One region of the Granulosicoccus sp. 3-233 genome, then DNA from elsewhere that is predicted to be linked to it. Evidence: predicted binding sites of a transcription regulator. Region 1 holds the regulator's gene; each other region holds the start of a gene.

Region 1 (7,481 bases):
CGACGAGCTGGACATCCGGGTTCGCTACCCGCTCGATCTGCGCCACCTCGACCAGATCAGCCAGCTTCGCGTCCCCACCTCCCGCGGGATGGTACCGATTTCCAATTTCGTCAGCGTCAGCCCTGCCCCGAAGACCGGCGTCATCAAACGTGCCGACGGTCGCCGCGTCATTACCGTGGAGGCCGACGTTGCCGAAGGCAGCCTGGTTGACACCGAACTGAAGACCCTGCAGGCAACATTGTCGGAACTGTCTCCCGATCCCGAGATCAGGATCGCGTTCAAGGGCGAGGCCGAAGAGCAGCAGGAAACCATGATCTTTCTGATGACCGCCTTTGTCTCCGCCGTTTTCCTGATGACCCTGATTCTGGTCACCCAGTTCAACAGTCTCTATCAGGCGTTTCTGGTTCTGACAGCGATCGTGTTTTCCACCTCTGGCGTGCTGATCGGCCTGATGATCACCGGCCAGACCTTCGGCATCGTCATGGTGGGTATCGGCATCATTGCCCTGGCCGGTATTGTCGTGAACAACAACATCGTGCTGATCGATACCTACAACAGCTATGTGCGACAAGGCGCTCCCGCCATTCAGGCGGCACTGATCACCGGCTCCGTGCGGGCACGACCTGTATTGCTGACAGCCATCACCACCATTCTGGGTCTGATGCCGATGGTACTGGCAATGAATGTCGATCTGATCGATCGCGAGCTGTCGTTCGGCGCACCCTCCACGCAGTGGTGGACGCAATTGTCCAGCGCCATTGCCGGAGGCCTGGCCTTCACGACCCTGCTGACATTGTTTCTGACACCGTGCCTGCTGGTACTGGGAGATCGCGTGGCTTCTCGCCTGTTGCGCAGACGCGCACATCGGCAGCAGGCCCCCCACATCACCTCGATCGAATCATCCACCTGAGAATCCGCCCGTCCAGCTCGGCAGATAGTCGAGCAGACGCAGCGATAAACGCAGAACTTGCAGTAAAGTCGGAATGAATGGGTGGGAATGACAGGGCTCGGACCTTGTACAACAAGGGAGCGGTGTCGGACTCAAGTGCCCATCGAGGAGAAGAGACGCATCATCATCGTTACGCAGATCACTTGATACTTACTGTGATCTGCGAAACATTTCGCAGAAACGAAAGATGGCGTCCCCTAGGGGACTCGAACCCCTGTTACCGCCGTGAAAGGGCGGTGTCCTAGGCCACTAGACGAAGGGGACGCTGTGTTGTCGGCCAGGCCGACGCCTTCGTTAAGCTGCGTATTATACGGATATTTTTTGCTGTGTGTTGTTTCTTGCGAAAATTTTTTCAGGCAACGTCAGGACCCTCTCCTTCACCCGCTTCTTCAGCCGCAACTGCCCGCACCTGATTGGGTCCTGCCCGACGGGCAACGACCAGTGCCTCGCGGGTACGAGACATCAGACTCTGTGCATTGTCCCCGGCAGCCAGCTCCGTGACCCCCGCGCTGGCCGTCAGCACGAACTGCACATTGTCGAAGCTCACGCAGTGGTCCACTGCCTGGCGCAAGCGCTCCGCCAGGATCAGAGCCCCTTCCATATCCGTCTGATTGAGGATGATGCAGAAGGCATCGCTGTCGGTACGAAAGATCAGGTCACTTTGACGCAGCCGCTCAGCCAGCGTCTCCGCCACGGTATGCCAGGCCTCATCGCCCACCTTGGCCCCATGGTCTTCGCTGATCGAATCCAGATGGTCGACGCTCAGCAGCATGATGGACAGTGGTTGTTCCACTCGCCGCACCAGCCGGATCTCGCGCGGCAGCAGCTCATCCAGTGCTCGTTGGTTACGCAGACCGGTGGTGCTGTCGGTCATTGCCTTCATCAGCACTTCAAAATGCTCCAGCGCATTTTCCAGCGGATAGATCAGGCTCTCGACCAGGCGTTCGGCATCGCGCTCGTCACGTGGGGTGAATGCCCGGCTGCGCATCAGGAGGATTTCACCCAGCGAGCGATCACCGAGCTTCAGTTCGAAACGCTGCCGGTACTGACGCGTGAACCCCAGCATGATGTCGGCACCACGGTCTGCAGCGACATACTGCAAGCCGTCGAATTTCACGAAACTCTGACCTTCGGTCAACAGACACTCGAACAGGCGCTCGAGGTCGAGTTTGCGATGCAGCAGAGCATTGAATTCAAGCTGCCTCAGCTGCACGTCAAGGCGTTGCTGGCGCAACGTATCGGATGAGGTTAATGCCGAGTGTTTGGCACTGACAGCGACCATGACAAGCGCTTCACGATTCCAGGGAATCAGAATCTTGCAAACAGCGGACCAAACCGCAGGGACAATCTACCCTGCAATGCCGGTGCTGGCGTTCAAGTACAACACGACACACAAAGCGGCCAGGGTTATTCCCAGCAATGACCAGGGCAGCACACTCTGGGATACCGGTGTGGCGTTGCCCTGCCACTCGTCACGCAGTTGCTGTGGCACGGTATCGGGAATCCTGCGACGCTCAAGCGCCACATCCTTGTCGCTGCGGCGTTCATCCTGCCCGTCCCTGACCTTCAGAAATCGGTTCCAGCCATCGTCGGACTGCAGATTCAGCAGCTCTTCGGGAATCAGTTCCGGCACCTGGGTCACCGGCTCCCACAACTCCCCGTCCCGACTGACTCTGTCAGTGTTGCGAACCCGCCCCAACAGCAGGAAGCGTCCGACTTCATTGGTGGAAAAGGGCCCCTGCACGCGCGAGCCTTTCTGTACATACCATTGGGATTCATCAGCGACCATTTCGACTCACCTACTTCATTGTCCATTCAGTCATGCGTGCCTTCAAGCGAACCAGAGCCTGACCATGGATCTGACAGACTCGGGATTCACTGACTCCCAGAATGTCGCCTATTTCACGAAGATTCAGATCATCATCGTAGTACAGCGACATGACGAGTGCTTCACGTTCAGGTAAGTTCTTGATCGATACAGCCAGCGCTTCACGGAAGGACTGATACTCGACCTGATCGCCCGGACTGGCCTCGGCACTCTGCGGCAGGGCAATGGTTTCACCCGTATGCTCGTCGGGCTGATCAAAACTGAAGATATGGGCGGCGGAGCTTTCGGTCAGTATCAGGTGATAGGCGGACAGCTCGATGCCGAGCTTCTCGGCCACGATGGCAGCCTTGGCTTCTCTACCGCTGGTCTGTTCCACATTTCTCAGTACCTCGGCTGCTTCGCGCGACTTTCGATGAACCGAGCGCGGGGTCCAGTCCGAGCGACGAATCTCATCGAGCATCGCCCCGCGAACCCGGATCCCGGCATACGTCTCGAAGCTGGCACCCTGTGAGGGGTCGTAATGCCTGGCAGCTTCAAGCAGACCGATCATGCCGGCCTGGATCAGATCCTCCGCCTGAACACTGGGTGGCAGACGATTCATCAGATGGAACGCTATTCGCTTCACCAGATTGGCATTGGCTGCAACCAGGCCATCCGGATCGACTGTGGTGACTTCGTTGTACATCGCGTGTGCATTCATACGGACTCTTTTCTCACCGTGTACTGTCGGCGACTTCTATCAGTCGCTCTACAAAAAATTCGATATGCCCGCAGGGCGTCTGTGGTTGCGGCCAGCGAGCAACGCGGGTCGCCAGCTTCCTGAAGGCCAGTGCAGAGGCCGACCGTGGAAACACATCCACCACGGCACTCTGCTGACTGACGGCCTGCTTCAGCTGAGCGTCCAGCGGAATCGACCCGCAATAGTCGAGTAACACATCCAGACAGCGGTCTGTCATGTCGCTCAGCGCGGCATACAGATCCAGACCATGTTGCGAACTCTCTGTCTTGTTGGCCACGACCCGAAAACGGCGCACATGGCAGCATTCGTTCAGGACCCGAACCGTGGAAAAGGCATCCTGCAAGGCAGTCGGTTCGTCGACGACCACCACGATGACTTCACGCACCGCTCGACAGAAGCTCATCACGCTCTCCGACAGGCCTGTGGCAATGTCGATGATCAGCGTATCGGCGCTGGTCGGCAGCTCGCTGAACAGGCCGATCAGACCGGCGTGTTCGACGTGGGTCAGGTGCGCCATCTCCATGGCACCACTTGCGCTGGGGATGACCGAAACACCCCGTGGCCCCTGCAGCACGATGTCGTCCAGGCGACAGCTGCCCGCAAAGACATCACTGAGTGTGTACGCTGGACGCAGATTCAGTAAACGATCGATATTGCCCAGTTCGAAGTCGCCGTCAACCAGCAGGACTTCGTGCTCACTTGCTCCCAATGCAGCTGCCAGATTGACAGCCACGTTCGACTTGCCTACTCCGCCCTTGCCACCGGCAACGGCAATCGTCTGAACCGGACGTCGGTTCAACGACAGTGTTGGAGAGACCGGAAAATTCACCGGGCAATTACCCGTATGGTGGACAAGACTGACATCTACGCTGAGTTCCTCGACTGTCCGTGTCGACATCCCCCCATTCACAGGCGGATGTATCGAAACGGTTTCGAGGTGTCAGGGAGCAAGTCTCGAACCAGCGGATGCCAGCTGGCCGCCAGTGAGCCTATCTGTGGTGGTTGAAACGCCTGTTTTGGGAAGCGTCCCGCAATTTATCTGTGAACCAACCCGAATCAGCCCGGATTCGGCACCACCGTAACGCAGCTTCGGGCACAGCACGCGGGGTCACGTCCTGTGCCCTGTCAGGCTTACGACACTTCTTCAGGTCGCTGAATATTGTATTTACGCATTTTCTCGACCAGCGTGGTTCGCCGGATCTTCAGTCGATTGGCGGCATGCGCAACCACACCGGAGCACTCGTCCAGAGCCTGTTCGATCAGGCTGATCTCGATATCGGTCAGGTGCTGTTTCAGATCGATCCCTTCCCGAGGCAGGCGTGGCTTGTTGTTGAGCGGCACGGCCGGCATGCCGGAGACCATCGGCAAGCCATTGCCACCACTGCCGGAGGCCGGCTCCGACTCTTCCCGACTATCGCTCAGGGCACGGCCATGCGGCGCCATCTTCGGCGGCAGGTCGGCCGCATCCACGACACCGTAGGGATGCAGGATGGTCATGCGCTCCATCAGGTTCGCCAGCTCACGGACATTGCCTGGCCAGTCGTAATTGCACAGGGCCATCATGGCAGCGGGTGTCAAGCGCACCGAGGATTTCTTTTCGTGCTCCAGCCGCGTGATCAGTTCATTGACCAGCAACGGCAGATCTTCCGCGCGGCTGCTCAGTGGTGGCATCTCTATGGGAAAGACATTCAGGCGATAGTACAGATCTTCCCGGAAGCGACCGTCCTCGATCAGCGTTTCCAGGTCGCGGTGTGTCGCGGCGACAATACGCACATCGCTCTTGATACTCTTGTTGCTACCGACCCGCTCGAACGAGCGTTCCTGAATGACGCGCAGCAGCTTCACCTGCATGGTCAATGGCATGTCGCCGATTTCATCCAGGAAAATCGTGCCACCTTCTGCCAGCTCGAAGCGCCCCTGACGGGAGCCCACAGCCCCGGTAAACGAGCCCTTCTCGTGGCCAAACAATTCGCTTTCGAGCAACTCACCCGGAATTGCCCCACAGTTGATGGGGACGAAGGGCTTGTTACGCCGATTGGAATAATAGTGGATGTTGCGAGCCACCACTTCCTTGCCGGTTCCGGATTCACCCAGAATCAGCACGGTTGCCTCGGTGGGCGCAACCTGATCGATCATCTTGCGCACTCGCTGCACGGACCGGCTGTTACCGACCAGTGACCGAAACAGCTCCGGGTTCTGTGTGCCTTCCTTGGCTGGCGCCGTATTGGCAGATCCGCGCACCTTGGAACGATGCAGGATGTCGGACAAGGTGCCGTAACGAATATCCGATTTCAGGCAACCGACGAAATTGCTGTCGATCTCCTCCTGGGAAATGTCAGCTGGCTGATTGCCCAGTAACAGAACCAGGGGCGGGCAGTTCTCTCGACTCGAACGCAGTTTCTCGGCCCATGCCACGATGCCATGAAAGTTGGCCACCAGGATCGAGGAGTAATCCGACAGGTCACCCATGCTTTCCAGCAGCTCCGGAGAACTGAGTGTCCTGGGCTCGTACTCGATGAACTCAAGCTGGTGAGAGAGACGTTGGGCACTATCAGCATCCTGATCGAGGATCAGGATCTTTCGGGTTTCTTTTTTTCCACTCATTTTGACGCTCTCCGCATTGCGGCCGTGTCGAAAGTTAAAAAGGACTCCCAAAGAATAGAAGACAGTTTTCAGAAGACAAAGATTTGACGAGCAAAACACCGGAAAAAGCCGACATTCACTTCGATTGACAACGCCGGCTTTCTGTCACCAATGGCACAATTGATACTGCTTCGCGCTTTGCAAATGAAGTTGATGGCCTGTCGCCAATTATGCGCTGTTACATTGTGACCTGTCCGTGTGTCCCGCCATTTGGGGTTACATAATAAAAAACAGACGCCGATCCTTGGCTTAACCGCTAGATACGGTCAGTACGATCTGTTTCAAGGACAGGATGAACTGCGAAACGGTTTGCTCTGCTGTAATCCGGACGGCAAACATAAAAACAAGAATAATCCGGCCACTTTCTTTCCAGCGAGGGCCAGAGGATTGCGACGAGGACGTACAACATGGCTCTATCCAAGAGCGGCAAGGCGGGAAGTAATGTGACGCAACTGGATGCGATGCGCAAGAAACGTTCAACCAGAGTTACATCGGAGAAGAGTTCAGGCCCTGTAGCAAAGAAGAAACAATCGACCAGTTCGGTGGAGAAGTCGGCGGGCAAGGCTCCAGCGAAGAAGAAGACCGGACCGGTAAAAGCCAAGGCAGCTTCCAAGGTCTCGGACGAAGCAACGGAAAAAGACAAGACCGCTACCGGCGCACAACCGGCTGAGAGCAAGCAGTCCACCCCCGGACCCCGTGTCAGCAATCGCCGTTTCGATACCGAAAAGGTCGAAAGAATCAAGGCCGCGATTGCCGCAGACGAGTACGAAATCGATTATCTGCAGGTTGCCGACAAGTTCATCGAACACGAACGATATGCCTGATCTGCAACTTATCTGCAGCGAACGACTCTGTTGAAGGACTATCCCCGACCTTTGTGGTGACCAAGATGAAATACCAGCGAGCAGTCGTTTCCTGGCTGATTGTTCTGTGGATGTGCTATGTATTTCTCGGCTCACTTCCGTACAAGTTCAGCAAGCATCCCGATACACAACACATCTTCGGCACCATCGGTGACTGGCTGGGCACGTTTCTGGGACCCGCCTTCGGCAATCTGTTCAGTGAGCTGGGGGCCTATGTCATCGGCAGCTTCGAACTGCTGACCTCCATCGTATTGCTGCTACCGGCGGTCCTGTGGTTGCTGGCCCGACAGAGAGGCACGCACTTTGGTGCTACTCGGCGCAGGTTCCACATGTACGGGGGCCTGATGGCCTCAGCAGTAATGGCCGGTGCTGTATTCTTCCATCTGGTCTCACCTTTGGGGGTCGAGGTGCTGCATGAAGGTCAGAGTGATGGAGGCAGTCTGTTCTATGCCGCGCTGT
Region 2 (7,481 bases), on a different contig from region 1:
TTCATGCCAGTTCAGTGCCGCTGCAGCAGCTCCAGCAGATCATCACGCCACTGTATCCAGCTGGCCGCATCCCGCGGCCAGGCAGGCCGGTTCTCACCGCTGGCCACAGCCTCGCCCAGTGCCCGAGGTATCAGGGCGTTGATCAGTGCTTGCGCTGCTTCGGGATGGCGCTGGTGGGCCAGGAAATACAGCTCCGCGTCCTGCAGCCCCCGGTGCCAGGCCTTGAGTCGCATGGAGGGAATCGGACCTGCGGCAGCAGGGTAGCCGATACGCGGAAGCTGGAATCCGGGGTAGACCATGACGCCATTGCCAACGCGATCATCATCCGGCTTGTAACTGGGTTGCGCGAAGGGCAACTCGTCGCTGCCCAGGTTGACTGACCACATCAGTTGCCCTTGTATGCCGTAGCGGGCACCGATAACCCCCCAACTGCGCATGTCACTGCCAGGCAGGTTGATGCTGTGTCCACCCACGGCCGGATGACCGCTGTGATAGAACCAGCTGCGTTCACCCATGGCCATTCTGTCTTGCAGGAAATCGGTATTGGCCGCATGGGCGTTGGGAGCCCACAGACGCACCCGGCCGGTCAGCGTGGTGTCAGGGTCATCAAGCCAGATCGTCGGATCGGAATGGCTGGTCCACAACAGGTCGATTGGCGGCGTTGCCGGATCAGAAGCGGCCGAGGTGCCACGGTCGATGGCCTGTTGAATGGCTGCCATGTCGCCATGGACTCTTGCAATGTAACGATGCCGGTCCGGATCCGTTTCCGCTTGTGGCACCGGGCCATCAACCTCATCGAACGCGTAGGCGAAGTAGCGTGTATCCAGCCAGTGGTTTTGCCGAACGATCCTGCTCCAGCGGCCGGCCATCTGTGTATAGGCCTGCAGTTGCTGATCGCTGAGTGCCGCCTCGACGATCACGTCATGCTCCTGCGGCCAGGGTGTGCGCCACACGCTCACGGCTGTATCCCGCCCGGTGCCGGTGTATCCTGCTTCCCGACTGAACAGCTGACCATCGAGAATCGGCGCATAGGTGTCCAGGTAGTCCTGCCATTGCGCCGGACCCTGCGGTTCTTCCGGGTTGCGCTCGATGAATACCATGCGGTGCTGATGCGCCATGACCTGGTAGCACTGCGCCATCTCCTGCCAGCGTGTGCTGCTGCGTTCTTCGCCGACGCCCTCCAGTCGATAGGAGCGATAGATCTCGCCAACAGCATCGATGGATGGGCGATGCGGGAGTGTGGCATCGATGACGGTCAACGAAACCTGCAGGTCGAAGGCATCGGAAGACAAGATCTGCTTCGAATCGTTGGCAGACGGTATCAGTCGCAGGTGCTGCTGATAGTCGCCGGGCGTCAGGTCGTCGGGGATGTACATCTCGACCCAGACACTCTGGTTGCGACCGGCACGCGGCAAGGCAATCTGGTCGAACAGAGTGGTTTCTGTCTGAGCGCAGCGGTGCTGTCGGGGGATCAGTGCGTCGGGGTAGGCCGCCGGGTAGGGCAGTACAGCGGTCTTCGGCCCCCAGCGATAGCCACCGTTTCTCACCTGCAGATAGTGCGCCTGATACAGGGACGTCCGAATGGCACTGTCTGCGACGTCCAGCGTGACGTGACTGGTATCGTCACGATCCTCGGTGCGCAGAATCAGCTGAAAGGCAATGGTTTCGTTGCGCGCAACGGTCCAGTGCAGTCTGTCCGGATTGTCGGATCGCAGATCGAAACGGGGGTGTTCCAGGCGACTGATGCCTTGCCGCGTGATACGCGCCATGTCGCTGGCAGCACAGACTGACAAACCCCCCGACGTGCGCAGACAGGATTCGTCCAGCAGTGCGTCAGGTTCATGCAGCAGGCCGGCCACCCCCAGTAGCAGCAGCGGCAGGGCAAGCAGAACCTGACGCCAGCGACGCACTGCAGGGGAGACGACGACCGGCATCAGGGAGCGCTGGCCGCTTTTTCACGCAAGCTGTATTTCTGTATCTTGCCCGTGGAGGTCTTCGGCAGAGGACCGAAGACAACTCGCCTGGGAACCTTGAAATGTGCCATGTGATCGCGACAGTAGGCGATGATGGCCTGCTCGTCAGCACCACCGGCCTGGTGCAGGGTGACGAAGGCGCAGGGGCTCTCCCCCCAGGTCTCGTGCGGCATGGCAACCACGGCGGCTTCCAGAATGGCGGGATGCCGGAACAGTACTTCCTCGATTTCCAGGGTGGAGATGTTTTCGCCACCGCTGATGATGATGTCCTTGGCGCGATCCTTGATCTCGATGTAACCATCATCGTGCATCACCCCGAGATCCCCGCTGTGAAACCAGCCACCCTTGAAGGCTTCAGCGGTGGCGGCGGGATTCTTCAGATAGCCCTTCATGACCGTGTTCCCCCGAATCATCAGTTCGCCGATGGTCTTGCCATCGTTGGGCACGACAGTCATCGTGTCGGCGTGCATGACGGCGGCATTCTCCAGGGTCACATAGTGCACGCCCTGTCTGGCCATCCGGGCGGACCGCTGCTCGGTTGCCAGGCCCTGCCAGTCATCCTGTGGCAGGCAGATGGTTGCCGGGCCGTAAGTCTCCGTCAGGCCGTAGAGGTGGGTGACGTGGAAGCCGATGGCCTCCATGGACTCGATGACCGATGAAGGAGGCGCTGCGCCACCGGTGGCCAGTTCCACCGGCTGACTGGCACGACGATGCAATTCGGCCGGCGAGTTGGCCAGCATGTTCAGCACAATGGGCGCACCGCACATGTGGGTGACATCCTCTGCCTCGATCAGCTGGAAGATCAATGCCGGGTCGACCTTGCGCAGACAGACATGGGTACCCATGGCGGCGGTAACGGCCCAGGTAAAGGTCCAGCCGTCGCAGTGGAACATCGGCAAGGTCCAAAGATAGCGTGATGCATGCGTGACCCCCATGGCCGACATGTTGCCCAGTGCATTCAGATAGGCGCCGCGATGGTGATAGACACAGCCCTTGGGATTGCCGGTGGTGCCGGAGGTGTACAGCAGCGAGATGGCCTGCCACTCATCGATGATGCCCGGCACGGGCTCCGTGTCGGCACCGCTTTGCAGGAAGGATTCGTAATCGGTTTCACCGATCAGCTCGCCACTGTCTGCCAGCACGTCATCGATGTCGATGACTGGTATTGCTTGCTTGAGCAGAGCCAGTGCCTGTTTGACCACCGGCGAGAATTCCCGATCGGTGATCAGCAGCCTGGCTTCGCCGTGCTCCAGGATGAAGGCCAGGGTTGCTGCATCCAGGCGGGTGTTCAGGGAATTCAGGACTGCACCGATCAGCGGCACGGCATTGTGGGCTTCCAGCATCTCCGGAGTGTTACAGGCCATGATGGCGACGCAATCGCCTCGCCCGATGCCGCGCTTGTTCAGTGCGCTGGCCAGCAGGCGGCTGCGCTGCCAGAACTGGGCGTAATTGTAGCGTCGTTCGCCGTGCACGATAGCCAGTTGTTCCGGGCGGACGGTGGCGGCCCGCTGCAGAAAGCTGACCGGCGACAAGGGCTGGTAATTGGCCTTGCTCTGTTCCAGATCCAGCTCGAATATGGACATCTCGACTCCTGCGGTAATGGTGTATGTCGGTATTCCGGCGGCGCGCCGTTCATGCGGCGGCGTCGTACGGACCATCACGATGTTACAACAGATGTCCGGACTCGCCACGCAGTGCCGCTGACGATCGGCTAGCGGACGCAGTTCTCAGATTCGTACCCTCCCGATGCCAGCGCGGGCTCCGATGCTCAAGTGTCGGTCCGAGGCTCCGCTAGGTGTAGTTGGCCGACTACCACATTCCCGCTTGATGAACAGTATTCCGCTAAGGTTCAAGTTTGCCTTGCTGCCAGCCGTGCTCGTTCTGGCGCTTGTCACAACCTGCCTCGCCGTTATCGACAGTATCAGGCTGCAGCGCGAAGATGCCGTGCTGGTGGATGTGGCCGGTCGTCAGCGCATGCTCAACCAGCGCTATGTCAAGGAGGTGCTGGTGGCTGCCTACAGCAATGGCGATGCACGACAGCAGTCTGTCGATGCCAGTGTTCGCAGCCTGGATCTGTTCAATGCCACATTGCTGGCGATTCGTGACGGCGGTGAGCTGGTGGTCAATCCGCTGACCGGTGAAAGGCGGCAGTTGTCGCCCCTGGCTTTGCCGGAGATCGTCGCCCTGCTGGATCGCAACAGAGCGTTGGCCACACAACTGGCCAGTGAAGCGGCAGCTCTGCTGATTGTGTCTTCCCGTGGCGGCACGCCAGATCCGGCAAGGCTACTGCAAGTATCGGCCGAACTGCATGGGCAGGCCAACCGCGTGGTCAAGGAGCTGGTGGCAACGGCGAACGAGAAGATCGAGGCGTTGATACGCACCTGCCTCTGGATCAGCGGTATCGCCGCATTGTTCGGTCTGTTGCTCAGCTGGAGTATCGGCCGCAGTGTCATCGTGCCGGTGATGCGTTGTCGCAAGGCGCTCAAGCGCATGGCCTCCGGTGATCTGTCCCGACCTTACAACATGCGCCGTGGTGATGAGTTCGGTGACATTACCCTGGATCTGGATGTATCGGTACAGGCCATGAGCACTGCTCTGGGCAGTGAGCAGGTGGACTGGGAGGAGGTGGGTACCTTCTTCAGGGATCTGCGTGATGAACTGCAACAGATGAGCGCCATCATCACGCAGTCGCGGGTGCCGATGCTGCTGCTGGGGCAGGATGGTCGAATCACGTTTGCCAACCCTGCTGCGGTGGCCGAACTGAAGGAATTGCATGCACAGGGGCACCTGGCGGAATGCCTGGTCAGCGGCAGTGCACTGGCCAGTGGCGGGGAATCGATGGCGGAGGTGGTACGTCTCGCATCAGATCCGGAGCGGCTTCCTCGTTCGGTTCGGACGGTCGTGGGAACGCAGGTTCTGCAGATGGATATCGAAGCGATCCGGCGAGGTGACAGTGAACAGTCTCTGGCCCTGTTGAGCTGGAAGAACATCACGCTCGATCTTGCCATGCAGCGCGATCTGAGTGCCAAGACAGAGGCGGATGCTCGCTATACCTGTCATCTGAATGATCTGGTGGAGCAGATCAGTGACGTGGTGCAGGCGGCCAGTGCGGGAAATCTCAGTGGCAGCATTGCCGCGAACGAGAACGAATCATTGAATGGCATTGCCGACACCATCAACGAATTTCTGGCCATACTCAACCGGGATTTCATCGCCATTCAGCGGCATGCGGATGAGCTGGTGACACGAGCCATGGAACTCAGAAGCAGTTCCGGTCAGATCGAGAACAGTGCGGGAGAATCCAATACCCAGTGCATGGATGTCGCCGAGAATGCCGAGAGCGTCAGTGGTCTGATGCGCGGCGCATCGGTCACGACCGAAGAGATGAATGCGTCGATCAACGAGATCTCCGCCAACACCAGCCGGGCAGACAGGATGTCAGGCGAGGCCGTGTCCCTGGCCAGCGGTACACACGAGGCGATGCAGCAACTCTTTGCTTCCAGCAATGGCATCGGCAGTGTGCTGAAGATGATCACCTCCATTGCAGAGCAGACCAATCTGCTGGCGCTCAATGCCACGATAGAGGCCGCTCGGGCTGGTGAAGCCGGCAAGGGCTTTGCAGTGGTTGCCAATGAGGTCAAGGAGCTGGCGAAACAGACGGCCAATGCCACCGACGAGATCGGCGAGCGGATCGGCAGCATTCAGGACAATAGCAACTCGGCGGTCAAGGCGATCGCCGGTATCCATGAAATCATCCATGAGATCAGTGAGTATCAGACGACCGTTGCCACGGCCATGTTGCAGCAAAGTGCGGCTTCCAGAGAAATGAGCAAAACGGTGCAGCGTACTGCCGATACCAGCGACACCATGCACATGGGGCTGCAATTGCTTGTGGAGAAGTCACGACATTCTCTTGATACTGCACGCGACAGCCTCGCGGTCAGCGAGGAACTGGAATCACGCGCACGCAGGCTGCAGAGTCTGTTGTCGCGGTATCAGCTGGCAGACAGCTGATACCGCCGTCATCGTTCGCTGACTAGCGAAGTATGGAAAAGCTGATTTCCGGGCGTTTGCCGACGCGAGGAGACAGATTGAGAATGCAGAAAGAGTTGAGATTGACCTGGCGATTGGCTTCGAGGTCGTCCAGTACGGAGCGGGCGAACTGGTCGGCCCATTCCGGTAACTCTCCGAACATGATGAACTGGGAAAATACCAGCGTCAGATCTTCATCATCCGCGCGATCGCCAAACCAGGCCAGGTATGCTTCGCTGAATAATTTGAATTCGCTGATATTGAGTAGGTGCGCTGCTTTCGAAATCGTGTGCATGAGGCGTGTCTCTCTTGGCGATCGTTGTCAGTCAAACTCCAATGGCTACCCAGCCAACGTTGTTACACAAGACACCAGGCAGATAACAGTGGCACGCTACCTGTTGCTTGCGCCGGCGTTGAAGCGATCTCCTTGTCGTTCGACGTCGGGGGGCACGAATCGTTCGATCTACTACAGGACTAACGGCAGCGCCGTGATAGCCCTGACCCTGAAAGTAGCAGTTCTGTAACGGAATGTGTAATCAGACTTTCCGCCGCTTGAAATAATTGCATGAAAAACTGTAAACGAACACAGTTTTCGCTTGTCTGATTCGATAGCAGACAGCATCTTGTTGTATCCATACGCGCATCAATGACCCCGAGAGAACGTTGCATGATCCGAACCGGACTCCGATACCTGATAACGCTGGCAAGTGTCATTGTGCTCAGTGCCTGCGCCATTTCCCAGCCCTCACCACCAGCGGGTGATGCGCCGCTGGCCGGTATCACGGTATCGCAGGCCATCGAGAGTGAGCGCCTGACAGAGCTGGATCAGATCGTTGCGAACCCCGCGACCACTGATGAGCAGCGTGTACGCTGGGGAGGCTCGATTGCCAGTGTGATGAACCGGTCTGACGGAAGCACCCTGCTCGAAATCGTATCCAGGCCGCTCCACAGCGGCGGACGTCCGATTCATGATGATCGCTCGGACGGACGTTTTCTGGCGCTTCTCGACGGTTTTCTGGATCCGGAGATCGTGAAGGTCGGTCGAGACATGACGGTTGTGGGGCGTTTGTCGGGCAAGGCCGCCGGCAAGGTCGGCGAGTCTGATTATCTCTTTCCGGTGGTGCTCATCAGCGATTACCGTTTCTGGAAGCCCGTGGTCACCATACCGCCCGGGCATTTTTCCCATTGGAACCGTTATCCGCCGTTCGGCCACGCTGACCCATTCAGACGCGACTGGCCTTTCGGTTCTCGATTGAACAGGCCGGGCAGACGTTAGCGATCAGGTTTCCTGCTGCTGGTCGCCTGGCGGGCTGCAATCTCAATGAACTGTAATGAAAATCGGCGTCAGAATTCTGGCTTGCTTGACACAAGGGGTTGGCAGGAACTCATGTTCAATCAGTAAGTTGTTGAACAGTCTTGTTTTTATCGTCAGGAACGCGCAGAGGGTTGCGTCATTAATCCGGCATTGATGGCGCG
Region 3 (7,481 bases), on a different contig from region 1:
AGCGATATCTACCTGGCCGGTATTCGAGAGCCGAGCGATGATGCAGGAACAACGGACTCGAGTCACATCATGAATTTCAGTCGTGCCGCGATGAAGAATTTCCTTGTTTCACGCCTCGGTATCCGGCTACTTTGGGGCGAATCTGGCGCCGGAATATCAGCGGCAATACCTGGTGGCTTTGCCAACTTCAAGGTGGGACCAAGCCAACACCCATTCCTGCCAGAATCAGGCGAGATTCCACTTCTTGGTGACGTTACCGGGGATGGTATGGATGACTTAATCAAGTTTTCCCAGGAAAAGATCAACGATCAGGATGGTCCAGCACCCGTCCATGTTGCTTCCGCTACTGCCGCGAGCGTGTTCTCAGCCCCGCAACGATGGCACCGCTTCTTTTCACTCAAGGGTGAAATACCCCTGGTTGGGGATTTCAATGGCGATGGGAAGGATGACATTGTGACATTCGTGCAGTCTGCGCAGAAGAACGCGGATGGCACGCCCATCGGTCCTGCCCCTGTCTGGGTATCGCTATCTGACGGATCTCAGTTCGGACGCAGCCGTGTCTGGCACAAGTTCTTCTCCCTTGAAGGGGAAACACCCATGGTGGGGGACTTCAACGGCGACGGCAAGGACGACATCGCAACCTTTGTTCAATCAGCACAGAAGGATGCAGCCGGTACACCGATCGGCCCGGCACCTGTCTGGGTAGCATTGTCCGATGGCACGAAATTCCTGAACAGCCGCGTTTGGCACAGGTTCTTTTCACTCAAGGGAGAAATTCCGCTCATTGGTGACTTCAACGGAGATGACAGAGACGATATCGCAACGTTTGTACAGAAGCGCCAAAACAAGTCCGATGGCTCCATACTCGGCAATGCACCCGTTTGGGTGTCCCTGTCCGATGGCAGGCAATTCAGCGGTAGTCGTGTCTGGCATACGTTCTTCTCGCTGAAAGGGGAAGTTCCACGAATCGGTGATCTGAATGCAGACGGGCTTGACGACATCGTGACCTTTGTCAACGACCAGCCGAAAAATCAACAACACAAACAGAACGTGTATGTTGCATTCTCGAATGGCTCCAGATTCGAGCGATCAACCATTCATCTCAGTAACTTTGGATCAGAATCTCAACTACCGTTGATTGGCAGCACCAGCGGACAGCGATTGAGCGCCTTCACAGACAAACCCGATGATGTAGACAAGCTGATACCCGCAGTGGTCGCGTTCTCCGAAAACGCTTCCGTTCAAATAGCTCGAAGCCTTGGCAACACGACAATGCCTTCTGGTGCACCGTGGGAAAACTACAAGTGGTTTACCGAGAAAGGCATAGGTACAGCGATGTTCCCGACGTGGATCTGGAACGGATCAAAGCCGTGTTTGGCGGGCAACCACCGATTCGTGTTGCTAGGAGCATCCGGAAGCGGTGGTGGCTCGGTTACGAACCATTCCGTTCGGATGGGGGGGCGTGAAGGACACGTCTTGCAGGAAGTGGGGCACTCGATCTTCGCCAATTGCTTCCGTGAAAACAATGATGTGTTCAATCAGTGGAAGGCCATCTTTCAAACTGAAGTATTGAACGGCCAGCCCGGGTTCAACTCAAATGCCATGCTGATGTGTCCCGGGTCGGGTGTTGCCGTCAACATAGACATCTTGCAGTTCCTGGATTGCAGGGACCCGGAGCACTACTTCCTTGGCTTCATGGTGCGCTATCGAGTAGAACCCGAGCGGTTTCGTCAGCTGATAGCTGCGACCAACGAGCCACTGTTAACGGAAAAGTACAATTGGCTGAAAGTGAACTGGTTTGAAGGCACTGAATTTGCCGACGGCATAGCTGCAAATGCAAACTTCGCGGAGGTCGGCGTCAAGTTACTACCATGAGCTGTTCGTATCTTGCTCACTCGGTAATGTCCCTGGTCTTGTCCACCACTACGAGCTGAGCCAGCTGAATGAAGGCGATCGTGTGCTGCTCCCCTTGAGTCTGCTCTTGGCCAGGATCGTCACTTACAGAATGTCACAGCACGTACAATGCAGCTCAGGCACCGTGCTGCCTTCTTCGTTCTGCTTGAGGATTGTCATGATCAGCCTGAGAGCAAGTCGAAACTTGCGCATCGAATCCTCCGGCGACAAATGTGCAAGAAATTTACTTATGAGCCCAGCAGTATTGGGGAGGGTTGCACAGGCACGCTGTTCTGAGATTGGTAGAGATCATTCAATTCGGCTTTCTGCAGTGAAATTGGTCCAAAGTGGCGTGTCTTGGTAGAGCCCTTGATTCGGTGTAAGGATCATTTGCGAGTCGATGATTCGATCGACAATTGTGAGAGGTTTCAACCTGCTGAGACCAGCGATTTTCAGGTAGAAATTACAATCATCTAATGATCGTTCCAGAGTTGACGCTACCGAGATAATGAACGCTCATTCCATGGGCCGGGCTATCGATTTGTTGGCTCTGGCCGTGGATACACTAACGCTTCGCCAGTTCACATAAACCTTACATGTTCAAGCACCTGTCCATATCGGTAAAAGCCCTGCTGGCTCCCCTGTTTTCGAGCTTCATGATCGCTCTGGTGGTTGCCGTTTTCTATTCCAGTTACAAGACGGCAGAAGACAAGGCGGATGCTGTCGCAACGGTGCTGGCACACGATGGACGTGTCCGTGAACTGTCGGCTCAGATTGAATTGACACAGGCACTGTTGGGCAGATACAGCAGCTGGATGCAAACGGGCACGGAAATCGATGACTCTCTAGGCGGTATGGCTGGTCTTGTTGCCAATATTGACCGCATCAACCAGGCACTTTCTGCTATCGAGTCTGAGTTTCAGGACAATGGCACAGAGGCGATCGGTGTCCTTCGAAACAGCTTTGATGAATACAGCAAGGTCTTCATGAAGACCGCTGAAGTCATCGAGTCCAATCCCTACATATCAACCAACGTGTTGATCAGCAGTTATCCGGCATATGATGATCTGTTGCAACGCGCCATCGAGCTTGAGCGCATTGTCACTGACAACCTCTACACACTGGAAGAGACGGCCATCGCTCTGAAGCAGAAAGCATTGATTACCGTAATCGGTGTGTCCGTGTTTGCCTTCGTGGCATCGCTGCTGGTTGGCTTGCTGTTTGGAAGGACCATCGTCGTACCGATGAAGAAACTGTCCCATATCATCGGCCGTCTGGCAAAAGGCGACTACGAAGTGCCCATCAGCGGCCCGCACAATCTTGATGAGGTCGGTGTCATGGCCCTGGCCGTTGAGCATCTCAAAGAACAATTGCAGGAAAAGAGACAGCTTGAAGAGGCCAGCCATGCCGCGAAGAACAGTGAACGCATCAGGCATGCATTAGGCAGCGCCAATACCAATTTGCTCGTCACCGATGAGAACGGTGATGCCATCTTTGTCAACCAGTCGATGAAGGGCTTGTTGGACGATCTTGCCGATCATCTGCCAAAACTACCGCTCTCGAAAGTGTCGGAAAGTCATGATGGGCTGAATCTGGCGATGCTGCTGAACGATCTGACGCTGGCAGATCTTCTGACTTCGCCCAAGATCAGCCAGTCCGAATTGCAACTGGGCAAGTGGTCACTGCTTCAGATCATCAGTCCCGTCTACGACGGCAACGATCAGCAGATCGGGTTGGTATTCGAGTGGATAGACCTCACTCAACAGAAGACGAAAGAAGCGCAGCTCCAGGAAGCCAATGCACGGGAACTCGTTCAGGCCGAGCAGCTTCGCGCTGGTGCCAATGATCTGTTGCGTGTGGTAGATGCGGCGCTCAAGGGTGATCTGACCCAGCGGGTTGCAAGCCAGGGCAATGAAGCGATGAACCTGATCGGATCAGCACTGGATCGCTTTTTTACCTCTTTGGCCGACAACGTTCGTGAGATATCGATCAATGCGAACGAGCTGACTGATTTTTCTGAAGACTTTGACGTTCTGAACACACAAATGCATGACCTGGCCAAGGATTCCTTTCAACAGATCGGAGAGGTGTCGAGCGCGTCCCACGAGATCAGCAGCAACATCAGCAGTGTCACTGTGGCTGTGACGCAGATGGACGCCTCCATTCGTGAGATTGCCAGGAACTCGGAACAAGCGACTGTTGTGGCAGACGATGCGGTGAACATTGCGCAATCGGCTGACAAGCTGATGCGTCAGCTGAGCGCCTCCTCGGAGGGCATCGGGGCCATGATCAAGGTGATCACCTCGATCGCGGAACAGACCAACCTGTTGGCACTCAACGCCACCATCGAGGCGGCTCGGGCAGGCGATGCAGGGAAGGGCTTTGCGGTTGTCGCCAATGAAGTGAAGGAGCTCGCCAAGGAAACGGCTAACGCAACCGATGAGATAAGGCGTAGAATCAATACCATTCAGCAGGACAGTGATGGCGCGGTGGCCGCAATCACCGAGATCAGTGAAATCATCGTCAGCATCAGCTGCTTGCAGGGACAGATCGCTGCGGGCATTCAGGAACAGAAGCAGGCAACACAGGGCATCAGCCAATCAGCGGTTCAAACCGATACACGTGCCGCTGACATCATCGAGAACCTGGCGACAATATCCGCTGTCTCAGAACACTCCCTGGCCGGAACGGTTCGTTCACAAGAGCGCGCTTCGAGGTTGAAAAGCATGGCGGGATCGATGCATACCCTGGTCTCACAGTTCACGATCAATCAAGCCCCTGTCGACCCATTGGAAAAAGTCGCCTGAGGTGCACTGCTCACTGTGCCCATGACATCATGATCCGGATTGTTCAAGCCTCTCTTTCGGTGAAACCGTCCAGTTCGAGTAGCGGGAAGAGAGAGCCGAGTGTACGGCTGTGCCCTGTCATGCCATTGCATCGTGTACTTCGCTGAAGACCATTGGGAATGCTGGACTCCCAATCCCCTGTCAGCTGGCCGGGTAGCGGTTTTCGAACAATGCGTGCTTTCGCTCGTTTGCTTCCATGCTGGAGGCGCCGCTGATGGTGAGTTCATAGGTTCTCCAATGCAGTTGACCTGCCAGGCGTTCTATCCACCGGAAAACCTCCATACGTCGACATTCCAGACTGTGCCGGGTACAGAAAACAGAAAAATGCAGATCGCCGGCTTGAGCCGTGATTCGAAGGTAGCAAACAGTGCGCCTATTCATGATGCACTAAATCTCATTGACATTCCTTGCCGGAAAATGATTGCGACACCATTGTCTCGCGTTGCACCCCTCCAATCCATTGTCGTGAAATTCATGCTCGATCGCTGCCAGTGCGATTTCCGAGAGTGCATCCACGCTATTTGCTGTGGCTAGAAGCGAGAGGTTTCTGCCACATGATTGTTATTTGCCGAACAGCCTGTAGTGACCTTGCGTTGACGGGATGCGGCTGGGTGAAATGGAATTGATCAGCATGAGGCTTCCCAGCCGTTACAAGCATACGTGTCATCGTGTCGTGTTGGATATGACCGGTAAAATGCCTGCCTTTTTCTGACCTATTGGTGATGGCACTGTCGATTGACGACTGTTCAGTATCGACTCGTCATGACCCGATGATTTATTGACAGGGTCATGCATGCACACTCTGATAATACAATTATGGATAATCAAGGCAAGCATGAATATTTGCTAGAGCCTGCTCGCCATCCCGATGGCGAGATTGAGGCTGTCACCCTCTTTATAACCTGTGGCAATGATGTTCCGAACACCTTGTGGGTATGATGAGACAAGGATAGGAAAAACAGCCAATTCTGATGGAAAATAGCGCACAGAGATCGGGCATTTCAGTCAGTGTTCAGGCTGCACCGCGATCCCTATAGCGTGATCATCAAGTGTGATTCCCTGACCTTCTCCTGGCCTGTCGCAGCGGACCATTCGCCATGAGCCCTATGGCCGGACTCTCGCATTGCAGCTTGCTTGGTCGTTGGCATGAGGAGTACAGGCCAGAAACGTTGAAATCAGGGTGCGTTCCATGAGGCAGTCTCCCCAGGGTGAGGTAGAACGGATCGCCGCACTGGAGAGCCTTGATGTGCTCGACACCTCACCTGAACCGGCATTTGATGAACTTGTTCAGGCAGCGGCCTTGCTCTGCGATGTACCTGTCTCCGTTGTTTCCTTGATTGATGCCGATCGTCAATGGTTCAAGGCCAGTGTAGGGTTGCACGAGATCAGCGAAACCTCACGTGACACTGCGTTCTGCAATCACACGATTCTCGGCGATGGCATTCTCGAGGTGGTCGACGCCACGCAGGATCCCCGGTTCTCCAACAGTCCATTGGTCACTGGGCAACCTCATATACGCTTCTATGCGGGGGTTCCCCTGACAATGGATGATGGAGCTCGCGTCGGTACGTTATGCGTGATTGATCACGCACCCCGGCAACTGAGCTCCCGACAGAAACACATTCTGCAGCACCTGTCCAGAGCAGTCGTACTTGCGCTCAACGCCAGGCGAGCTGCGTATGAGCTTGTCCAGAGTCAAAGTCGATACCAGGCACTGAGTGACTTGTCGCCGCTTGAGGTGTTCTCCACCAACGGTCAGGGTGATTGCACGTACGTAAACGAGCGTTGGCAGTCGATTTTCGGCATCGAAGAGCAGGATGCTCTGGGAAGCGGATGGTGTGGTGCAATTCACCCTGATGACCGGGAGGAGATCGTCAATCGATGGCAGGCAAACACGTCCCAAAGGACTTGTTTTGATATGGAGTTTCGACTTCGGCATGACAACGGCGATGTGCTGACTGTACGGGGGGTTTCACGACCCGTTCTGACGGACAACGGGGAGGTATCAGGCCATATCGGCTCCGTGGAAGATGTCAGTGAACGCGTGCAGGCCCACCGGGCACTGCAGGATGAGCATCGGCGCCTTGAGGCCGTTATCAAGGGCACCGGGGTCGGGTGCTGGGAGTGGAATCTTCAGACGGACGAAATGCGCGGTGATGCCCGATGGTGGGAACTGCTGGGAGTGAGCCCGGAAGACACGACATCCTCGACCAGGGAAGTCTGGAAAGAGCGGCGACACCCGGATGACATCGAGCGTATGACGACGATGATGAACCGGCATATCGCCGGAGAGTTGGAGGCCTTTGAGTACGAGGCACGCATGTGGCACGGCGATGGGCGTTGGGTGTGGCTTTCTGATCATGGGCGCATACTCACTCGGACAGCTGCGGGTCAACCGGAATGGATGTTCGGTACGCTTCAGGACATCAGCCATCGTAAAGAGCAAGAGAGCGCGCTGCTTCAAAATGAGAGGCTTTTGAATGAAACCGGAGTTCTGGCCGATGTTGGCGGTTTCGAGTATGACATCGGTTCGGACCAACTTCGATGGTCCGATCAATACTGCCTTCTTCATGGCATGCGTCCGGGCTATCAGCCGAATCTGCACGAGGCGCTCAGTTTCTATCTTCCCGAAGGTCGCCCCACGATTCAGGCAGCAATCGATGATGCCATTGATACCGGACAGGGTTGGGATCTGGAACTGCGTGTCGTCAGGAGCATGGGTGAAACGATCTGGGTCAGGGT
Region 4 (7,481 bases), on a different contig from region 1:
CAGCTCGTGTCCAGTGGTCGCCCACGGGTACGAACGTGCCTGACTATCCGAAGCTGGCTCAGCTGTGGTGGCAGAACATCGGTGATGCGTCTTCCGGAGCCAAGACTCCTCAGGAAGCCATGGACGCACTGTGTGCAGCCCAGGAGAAAGTGCTGGCTCGTCTGGAACGTGCGGGTGTGCAAGGTGACATCGGTCCGGTTCTCAACGAAGAGCAGGATGCCGAGTACTGGTTCAGCCAGCCGGGTGCACCCAAGGCCAAGCTGGACAACGAAAAGCCTGAGCCGGAAACCGTCGACTATGACGAACTGGTCAAGAGCTGGACTGAGTAATCTCGAGACGGGTGATATCTGACAGGTTCGGGGTATCGACAATCAGGATTTGTCGGTCCCCCGAACCGAAGACTTCTCCTCCGGGAGTCATTGATGGACCCCGTTGTATTGCCGCTGGGGTGGGTTGTGTCTCCTGCCGACATGCCGTGTGCCGAACAGGCCGTGGGTGTCGGGAAGAGACGGGATCCGCGCCAGCGTTTTCATTCGTAACAAGACAATTCCGGCCCGATCATGACTGGCGACGTCTGTCCCCTGCATGGTCGTGCCCAGGTTCAGATGTTGTTCAAACGAGGCGGTTTCGGGGACGTTCATGAGTGATTTCGATCTGGTAGTGATCGGTGGTGGAGTCAATGGCGCAGGTATTGCCCGGGACGCTGCCGGTCGTGGGCTGAAGGTCATGTTGTGCGAAAAGGATGATCTGGCACAGCACACGTCCTCCTCCAGTTCGAAGTTGATTCATGGCGGGCTACGCTATCTGGAGCATTACGATTTTGCCCTGGTCCGACACGCCCTGGGTGAGCGCGAAGTCTTGCTCAAGGCAGCACCTCACATCATCTGGCCCCTGCGATTCATCCTGCCGCATCACAAGGCTCTACGACCCCGCTGGCTGATTCGTCTGGGACTCTTTCTGTATGACAACCTGGGTGGGCGCAAGCTTCTGCCCCGATCCAACAGCGTCGATCTCAAGACTCACGTGGCGGGTCGGGCGCTCAAGCCCGAATTCACCAGCGGTTTTGAATATTCCGATTGCTGGGTACAGGATGCGCGACTGGTAACGCTCAATGCGATGGATGCGGCCGAACGCGGTTGTGAGGTTCGGGTCAGAACCGAATGCACCGATATCATCCAGGGCAAGGGTGAGTGGATCGTCAATCTGCAGAACCACCTGAGTGGTGAAGCCGATTCGGTGACGGCGCGAGCCATTGTCAACGCTTCCGGCCCTTGGGTGGAGAAGACGCTGGATCTGGACGAAGAGCACGATTCGCGCATGGGTGTGCGACTGGTCAAGGGCAGTCACGTGGTGGTGCCCAAGGTGTTCGATCACCCCTATACCTACATATTCCAGAATGCAGACAATCGCATCATGTTTGCCATTCCCTACGAAAACGACTTCACCCTGTTGGGTACGACCGATGTCGAGATTCAGGCCGAGCCCGGTACGGAGCAGATCGAGCAGAGCGAGATCGATTATATCTGCAGCAATGCCAGCGAATACTTCAATACACCAATCAGCCCGGATCAGGTGGTCTGGACCTATACCGGTGTTCGCCCACTGTACGATGACGCGTCGGACAATGCCTCCAAGGTGACTCGCGACTACAAGCTGGATCTGGACATGCGTGCAGGCGTACCTATTCTGTCGGTTTATGGCGGCAAGATCACGACCTATCGCAAGCTGGCGGAGCAGGCCATGGATATGCTCGAAGAGCCTCTGGGAATCAAGAGTGGGGCGTGGACTGCGCCAGCCTCGTTGCCAGGCGGTGATATTCCCGATGCTGACTACGATGGCTTTCTGTCTCGATGCCAGAGCCGCTACCCATGGCTGGATGAAGTCCTGTTGAAGGATTACACACGCAACTACGGTACACGCATCAGCGCTCTGCTGGGGCAGGCCAGTGACATGAAGCAGCTGGGGCATCACTTTGGCGGACCGCTGTACCAGGTCGAGGTGGATTATCTGATTGCCAATGAATGGGCACGTTCGGCTGCAGACATCCTGTGGCGTCGCAGCAAGAAAGGTCTGCACACGCCGCAGGGGACGGAAGAGGTGCTGCAACAGTGGATCGAGACTCATTACGACTTTGCTACAAGCGCAAGGCCTCGGCAAGCGGTAAGCTGATTCGTCGGATACACTGGACCCCTTTCACGCTGGTGGCGCTCACCAGCCGGTATCTCACCACAAGAGGTCTTACACACAATGCGATATCTTCACACCATGGTGCGTGTTCAGGATGTGGATGCCAGTCTGCATTTCTACTGCGAACTGCTCGGCATGAAGGAGACTCGGCGCATCGACAACGAAAAGGGGCGATTTACCCTGATCTTTCTGGCAGCTGACGCCGATGAAGCCGGTGCAGCCGAGTCACAGTCTCCGTTACTGGAACTCACCTACAACTGGCCGGAGGAAGGCAAAAGCGCTGAACCATACGACGACGGCCGCAATTTCGGTCACCTGGCCTACCGGGTCGAGGACATCTATGCCACGTGTCAGAAACTGATGGATGGCGGCGTCACCATCAACCGTCCACCACGCGACGGGCATATGGCTTTCGTGCGATCACCGGATGGCATTTCTCTGGAACTGCTGCAGGAAGGCGATGCCAGGGAACCGGCCGAGCCCTGGGCGAGCATGGAAAATACCGGTAGCTGGTAATCGTCGCGACTGGGCCGGATTGATCAGGCCGTCTCGCCTGAAGACGGCGTCAGGCGGAACTGATCAACCAGCCTTGTCATGTTCCCGGCCACATCGTTGAGCCGCATCAGTTCGTCCTTGACGACATTGATGGCTTCCCGGGTGTCGAGGGTGCCGCGGACCAGTTCCGAGAGCTGGTCCGATATGTCGGTTGAACTGTTGGCAACCGTGCCGATGGAGCGGGTGATTTCCTGTGTGGACGACGACTGCTGGCTCATGGCACTGGTCGTGGTCTGCTGCATTTCCTTGATATTCTGCACGATCTCGTCAATGGCGCTGATGCCTTTGGCAGCATTGCCACTGTCTGCCTGAATGTTCAGGATCTTCTTGCTGATGTCTTCAGTGGCATTGGCTGTCTCCTTGGCCAGTTCCTTGACTTCGTTGGCAACGACGGCGAAGCCCTTGCCAGCCTCTCCGGCGCGTGCGGCCTCGATGGTGGCATTCAATGCGAGCAGATTGGTCTGCTCGGCAATGGAGTTGATGACCTTGATCATGGCACCGATGGCCTCGCTGGAAGAGGCAAGTTGCTTGACACTGGAATCCGCCGATTGAGTCAGCTCGACCGCTCGCGCAGTCACTGTATTGGATTGTTCGGAGTTTCGGGCTATTTCCCGAATGCTGGCATTCAGCTCCTCGGCGGCACCGGCAATGGTGTCCACATTCTCGGAAATACTGGTGGAGCCGGAGGACACGCTGCTGGCTGTATTCGACGCTGCCATGGCCTGGTCCTCGAGCCTGGCATTGACGCCGATCACCGTACTGGTGCATTTGCCGATGACCAGGGCATCGTTGCGGATACCGGAGATCATGCGTGTCAGTTGCGCCACCGTCTTGTCGGCATCACGTTGCAGTTGCCCGAAGGCTCCGTGCAATTGCACCGAATCGGGAATGCTCACCGAGTGACTGAAATCGCCATCTGCCATGCGGTCGAACAGCTGCCCGGTACTGCCAATGACGAGATTGCAGATATCGAGCATGTCGTTGATGCCGTCGTAGATGGGGACCAGAAACTCGGGTTTGTCAGTGCTGTCGATACGCTCTGACAGATTGCCGAGCAAGGCCGCCTGTACGATTGCATAGACATCGTTGTTGACAGCTGATTCGATACGCGCCTTCTCCGTGCGATCGTAGATTTCCATGACCGTTCCCAGGTGCTCCATCTGTTCGTCGAACATCGGATTTGCAAAGAGGCGCATGCTGCGTCCGCCAATGAGCTTGTCGAGCTTGACGCAGCTGGCATTGCCCCCACCGGTGAGTGTTGGCTGCAATTCGCCGGGGCACAACAGATCGATCGGCTGGCCCATCAGTGAGTCGCTGGAAAAGCCGGCCAGTTCGACAGACAGCGCCGTTTCGTATTTGCGAAAGTACCGAGTGCCCGCATTGTTGCAGTAGATGATCCGGTTCTTTCTGTCAGCGACCAGTACCACGCTGGAAACACTTTCCAGCGCCTGTTTCAGACGTCCGTTATGCAAGAGCAACGCTCGTTCTTCCGAGATGCGTTTCCTGAGCTTCTGCTGCATGGTATCCAGTGATGCCAGCAATTGACCGGATTCGTCGCGATGGACAATGTTGACTTCGCTGTCGAGGCGGTCCTCGGCGATGGCGGTCGCCATGGAGCGAGCCTGTTCGATGGCGCGCAGTATTCCTCGGCCAACCAGAAAGGTGAACAGCATGCCTGTCAGTGCCGTACCGAAGACCAGTGCCAGCATGAGAGATCGGTCGCTGGTGTCCTTGTCGATTCGATTCTGCAGGACTGTCTGCAACTCCTGGTAGCCCAGCTGTTCCAGTTTGAAGCCGAGCGTCAACGCGGTGGATAGCGTCGCCTGGGCTGTTTCCTGCGTTGCGGGTGTGGTTTCCGTCAGTAGTGCGTCTGCGTAGACCAGTGCGTTCTCGAGTGCTTCTGCGAATTGCTCGGCTGGCCCTTGGAGCGGAGCGACCAGGCCTGAATTGTGTTCGATGGCGTGAGAGAGTGTTTCCATGGCCTCTTCCATGGTTTTCCGGATGCTGAAGAGCTCATACAGCAAGGTCTTTTGCTTGCTGGAGGCCTCCTGAGAGATGGCGGTGATTCTGAAATTGTTCAGCGAGTACAACAGCTCGGGAAGGTTGAGAACCACCGAATCCATCAGGTTGTAGGAATCGAGTTCCGGATCGAGTATCAGGTTCGATTGGTCGGCAATCCAGTGGATCTGCAGGTGGAGAGCTTCATTCAGGTCTGCCAGAGCATGGCCCTCACCAGACAGGTCCGTACCCGGAGGGAGCGCGATGAATGTTTCCAGAGCTTGGCGCAGGGCCGGCAGGGTTGGTGCTGAGCTCAGGCTCGGATGCAGATCTTGCGCAAACTCCTCCGCTTTCTGGAGGCTGGCGGACAAGGCATCGCGCTGTCTGAGCAATGCGGGCTCATCATCTGCGGATGAGTTCTGCAGAGCCAGAGCATAGGAGGCTATCAGCTGTTGCAGTTCACCCACCGGCTGTAGATACCGCACACCGTCGACTTCCCGTTCTGCAAAGTGGATGGAGCGGGTGGCCACGTTCGACAGCAGAAAGGTAGCCAGTGTGGCTGGCGTGCAGAGCAAGGCTGCAATCAACAGAAATTTGAATCGCAGTGTCAGGTGCTTCATTGCGTTTGCCTACCGTTATCCATCAACAGCGCACTACCTGGACTCACGTGCTTGCAAATCCCTGCCGATACGCGGGTTCGATCTCGTCAGGAGAAAAATCGGCGGCAGGGCTTCAACCTTTCGGATGTAACCGTTTCACTTTCCGGCAGGCGTCAGTGATTGGCGAAGGGGTCGCTCACGATCGGCCAGATATTGCGCGGTGCCTGCCTGTAGTCGGTGGTGGTGGGATTGTTCGGGTAGATACCCTCGATGGCAACGTAGCGAATATCGGCGGCGACCGGCTCGAAGCCGGCGCGGAAGTGGTTCGTGGACTTGACGACCAGAATCGATTTCTCCGACGGATCGATACCGAGGTTCGAAAAGATGTCGGGTTCGAACGTCTGTGTGCGATTGGTGTTGACTATGATGTCGATTTCGGTTCCCTGCAGCCGCAAAACCGCGCAGTTGCCGAGCGTAACCTGGCTACCGCGAAACGATTGCATGCCGGGTGATGCCAGGCGTCGGATCTCGAACAGACCATCAAGTGGCTGGCCGCTGCTGTGGTGTGACTTGCCCCCGATGCGCATTTCCAGCACGCAGCCTTCACCAGCACCGTGTGCAATGGCAGCAGCCTGTGGGTCCCAGATGGTACCGATGCCAGCGTTGCTGATACCCGCCTCTATCAGCGCCCCGAGTAGACAGGTGTTGTCTCCGGCAGTACCGCCTCCCGGGTTGTCCCAGATATCGGCCAGCACCAGGGAGCCCTGGCTGCCAGGCGGCTCGGCCTCGGCCCGATGACAAAGGGTGATGGCCTCCGACAGGTCTATGGTGGTCATGCGTGTTGTCCCTCGCATGCCGAATACCTGCAGGCCCAGCTCTCTTGCCAACTTCTCTCCCGCTGCCTTGTTGTCGTCACTGACTACAATCATGTGTGTGCCCATGCAAGGTACGTCGGCAGCCATGAAGCCGTGAATCAGTGACAGGGAGAGAATGCCATCTGCCGCCTGCAGTGATTTGAGCTTGTCGATGAATGAGCGCATGGGCTCCTGGCTGGTCGGGAAGACATCGATCATGCGGCAATCGAAGGTCGAGATCATCGGGCGGATATCGCCTCTTGTAGCGGACAGGGCGAGATCCACGACATGCTCGGCCCTTTCTTCGAAGTCGGTGTGCGGGAATTCGAGAAAGGCCGCCAGAATATCCAGGGCGGCCACGCGCTTCGGCGTCAGATGGCTGTGAGGATCGAATTCCGCGGCGACGATGACCCGCTCACCCACGATGTCTCGCACGCTGGCAAGCAGATCACCCTCACAGTCATCCAGTCCGCGTGCCACCATGGCGCCATGCAGGCCGAGGACAACGCAGTCCACCGGCATGGCGGCTTCGAGCTGTTGCAGGATCTCGTCACGCAGGGCTTCATAGTGATCCAGCCGCAGATAACCCCCCGGCTCCGCCCAGGCTGCCGTGCCTTCGACAAGCTCGAATCCGTCGCTGACAGCACGCCGCCGCAGGACCGGAATGACAGCGGAGCACAGGGTTGGTGTATCAGGGTGATCGCCAGGAGCGGCGTAGAAGGCTTCCTCGAACGAGCTGCGATCAGTGGGAACCGGTGAAAAGGTATTGGTCTCTGTGGCGAGAGATGCCGTGAATACACGCATGATGCTGAGAGATTTCTCGTCTGGTTGCAGATGAGTGGTATTGGATTCTGCGGCTTATACGGGCATGACCGGCTTCAGGCACGTGCCGAGCGCCGATCTTGCCACGATGAACATGCGCGGATGGCACGCCGGACTGCCGGAGTCAGAGTGGCTTGTAGGCAATGGCCTCGATCTCGACCTTGATGTCGATCATCAGTCGCGACTCGGCCGTGGTCCGAGCGGGAGAGTCGGTACCGAAATACTTGCCGTAAACGGCGTTGAAAGGCCCGAAATCTCGTGCATCCTGCAGAAACACCATGGTCTTGATGACGTCATCCAGCGCGCAGTCGGCCAGAGCCAGAGCGGATTCGAGGTTGCGGATGACCTGCTCGGTCTGCTCCGTGATGCCTCCCTTGACGACTATGCCATCGTCGCCAACGGGTACCTGCCCGGATATGAATACCAGGTCGCCGGCTCGCACGGCCGGTGACAATGGGACGTGCGA

Evidence for each region. The regulator FliA, encoded in region 1, starts transcription of late flagellar genes. The targets are predictions, from matches to a motif close to GCTAAAGTTNNNNNNNNNNCNGCCGATA.
Region 2: ACUNV4_RS20715 (methyl-accepting chemotaxis protein) is a predicted target of FliA. The motif match lies at 3,740-3,767, and genes of this name have one in related genera.
Region 3: ACUNV4_RS23800 (methyl-accepting chemotaxis protein) is a predicted target of FliA. The motif match lies at 2,366-2,393, and genes of this name have one in related genera.
Region 4: ACUNV4_RS23205 (methyl-accepting chemotaxis protein) is a predicted target of FliA. The motif match lies at 5,457-5,484, and genes of this name have one in related genera.

Annotation. Positions count from the first base shown of each region.
Region 1 covers NZ_JBQYLE010000001.1:349,085-356,565, reverse strand. Annotated here, with positions in the region: gene ACUNV4_RS01630 (efflux RND transporter permease subunit) at 1-910, shown strand, start outside; tRNA gene ACUNV4_RS01625 (tRNA-Glu) at 1,138-1,213, opposite strand; gene ACUNV4_RS01620 (GGDEF domain-containing protein) at 1,302-2,162, opposite strand; gene ACUNV4_RS01615 (DUF4339 domain-containing protein) at 2,298-2,738, opposite strand; gene ACUNV4_RS01610 (RNA polymerase sigma factor FliA) at 2,749-3,477, opposite strand; gene ACUNV4_RS01605 (MinD/ParA family ATP-binding protein) at 3,491-4,414, opposite strand; gene ACUNV4_RS01600 (sigma-54 dependent transcriptional regulator) at 4,648-6,120, opposite strand; gene ACUNV4_RS01595 (flagellar biosynthesis anti-sigma factor FlgM) at 6,567-6,983, shown strand; gene ACUNV4_RS01590 (hypothetical protein) at 7,049-7,481, shown strand, end outside.
Region 2 covers NZ_JBQYLE010000008.1:237,970-245,450, forward strand. Annotated here, with positions in the region: gene ACUNV4_RS20705 (glycoside hydrolase domain-containing protein) at 12-1,934, opposite strand; gene ACUNV4_RS20710 (acyl-CoA synthetase) at 1,934-3,631, opposite strand; gene ACUNV4_RS20715 (methyl-accepting chemotaxis protein) at 3,801-5,987, shown strand; gene ACUNV4_RS20720 (hypothetical protein) at 6,010-6,300, opposite strand; gene ACUNV4_RS20725 (Slp family lipoprotein) at 6,673-7,281, shown strand.
Region 3 covers NZ_JBQYLE010000011.1:69,190-76,670, reverse strand. Annotated here, with positions in the region: gene ACUNV4_RS23805 (FG-GAP and VCBS repeat-containing protein) at 1-1,875, shown strand, start outside; gene ACUNV4_RS23800 (methyl-accepting chemotaxis protein) at 2,490-4,700, shown strand; gene ACUNV4_RS23795 (hypothetical protein) at 4,881-5,120, opposite strand; gene ACUNV4_RS23790 (PAS domain-containing protein) at 5,929-7,481, shown strand, end outside.
Region 4 covers NZ_JBQYLE010000010.1:225,596-233,076, reverse strand. Annotated here, with positions in the region: gene ACUNV4_RS23225 (ABC transporter substrate-binding protein) at 1-329, shown strand, start outside; gene ACUNV4_RS23220 (hypothetical protein) at 417-641, opposite strand; gene glpD (glycerol-3-phosphate dehydrogenase) at 640-2,169, shown strand; gene gloA (lactoylglutathione lyase) at 2,248-2,703, shown strand; gene ACUNV4_RS23205 (methyl-accepting chemotaxis protein) at 2,727-5,360, opposite strand; gene ACUNV4_RS23200 (M81 family metallopeptidase) at 5,513-6,997, opposite strand; gene ACUNV4_RS23195 (RidA family protein) at 7,140-7,481, opposite strand, start outside.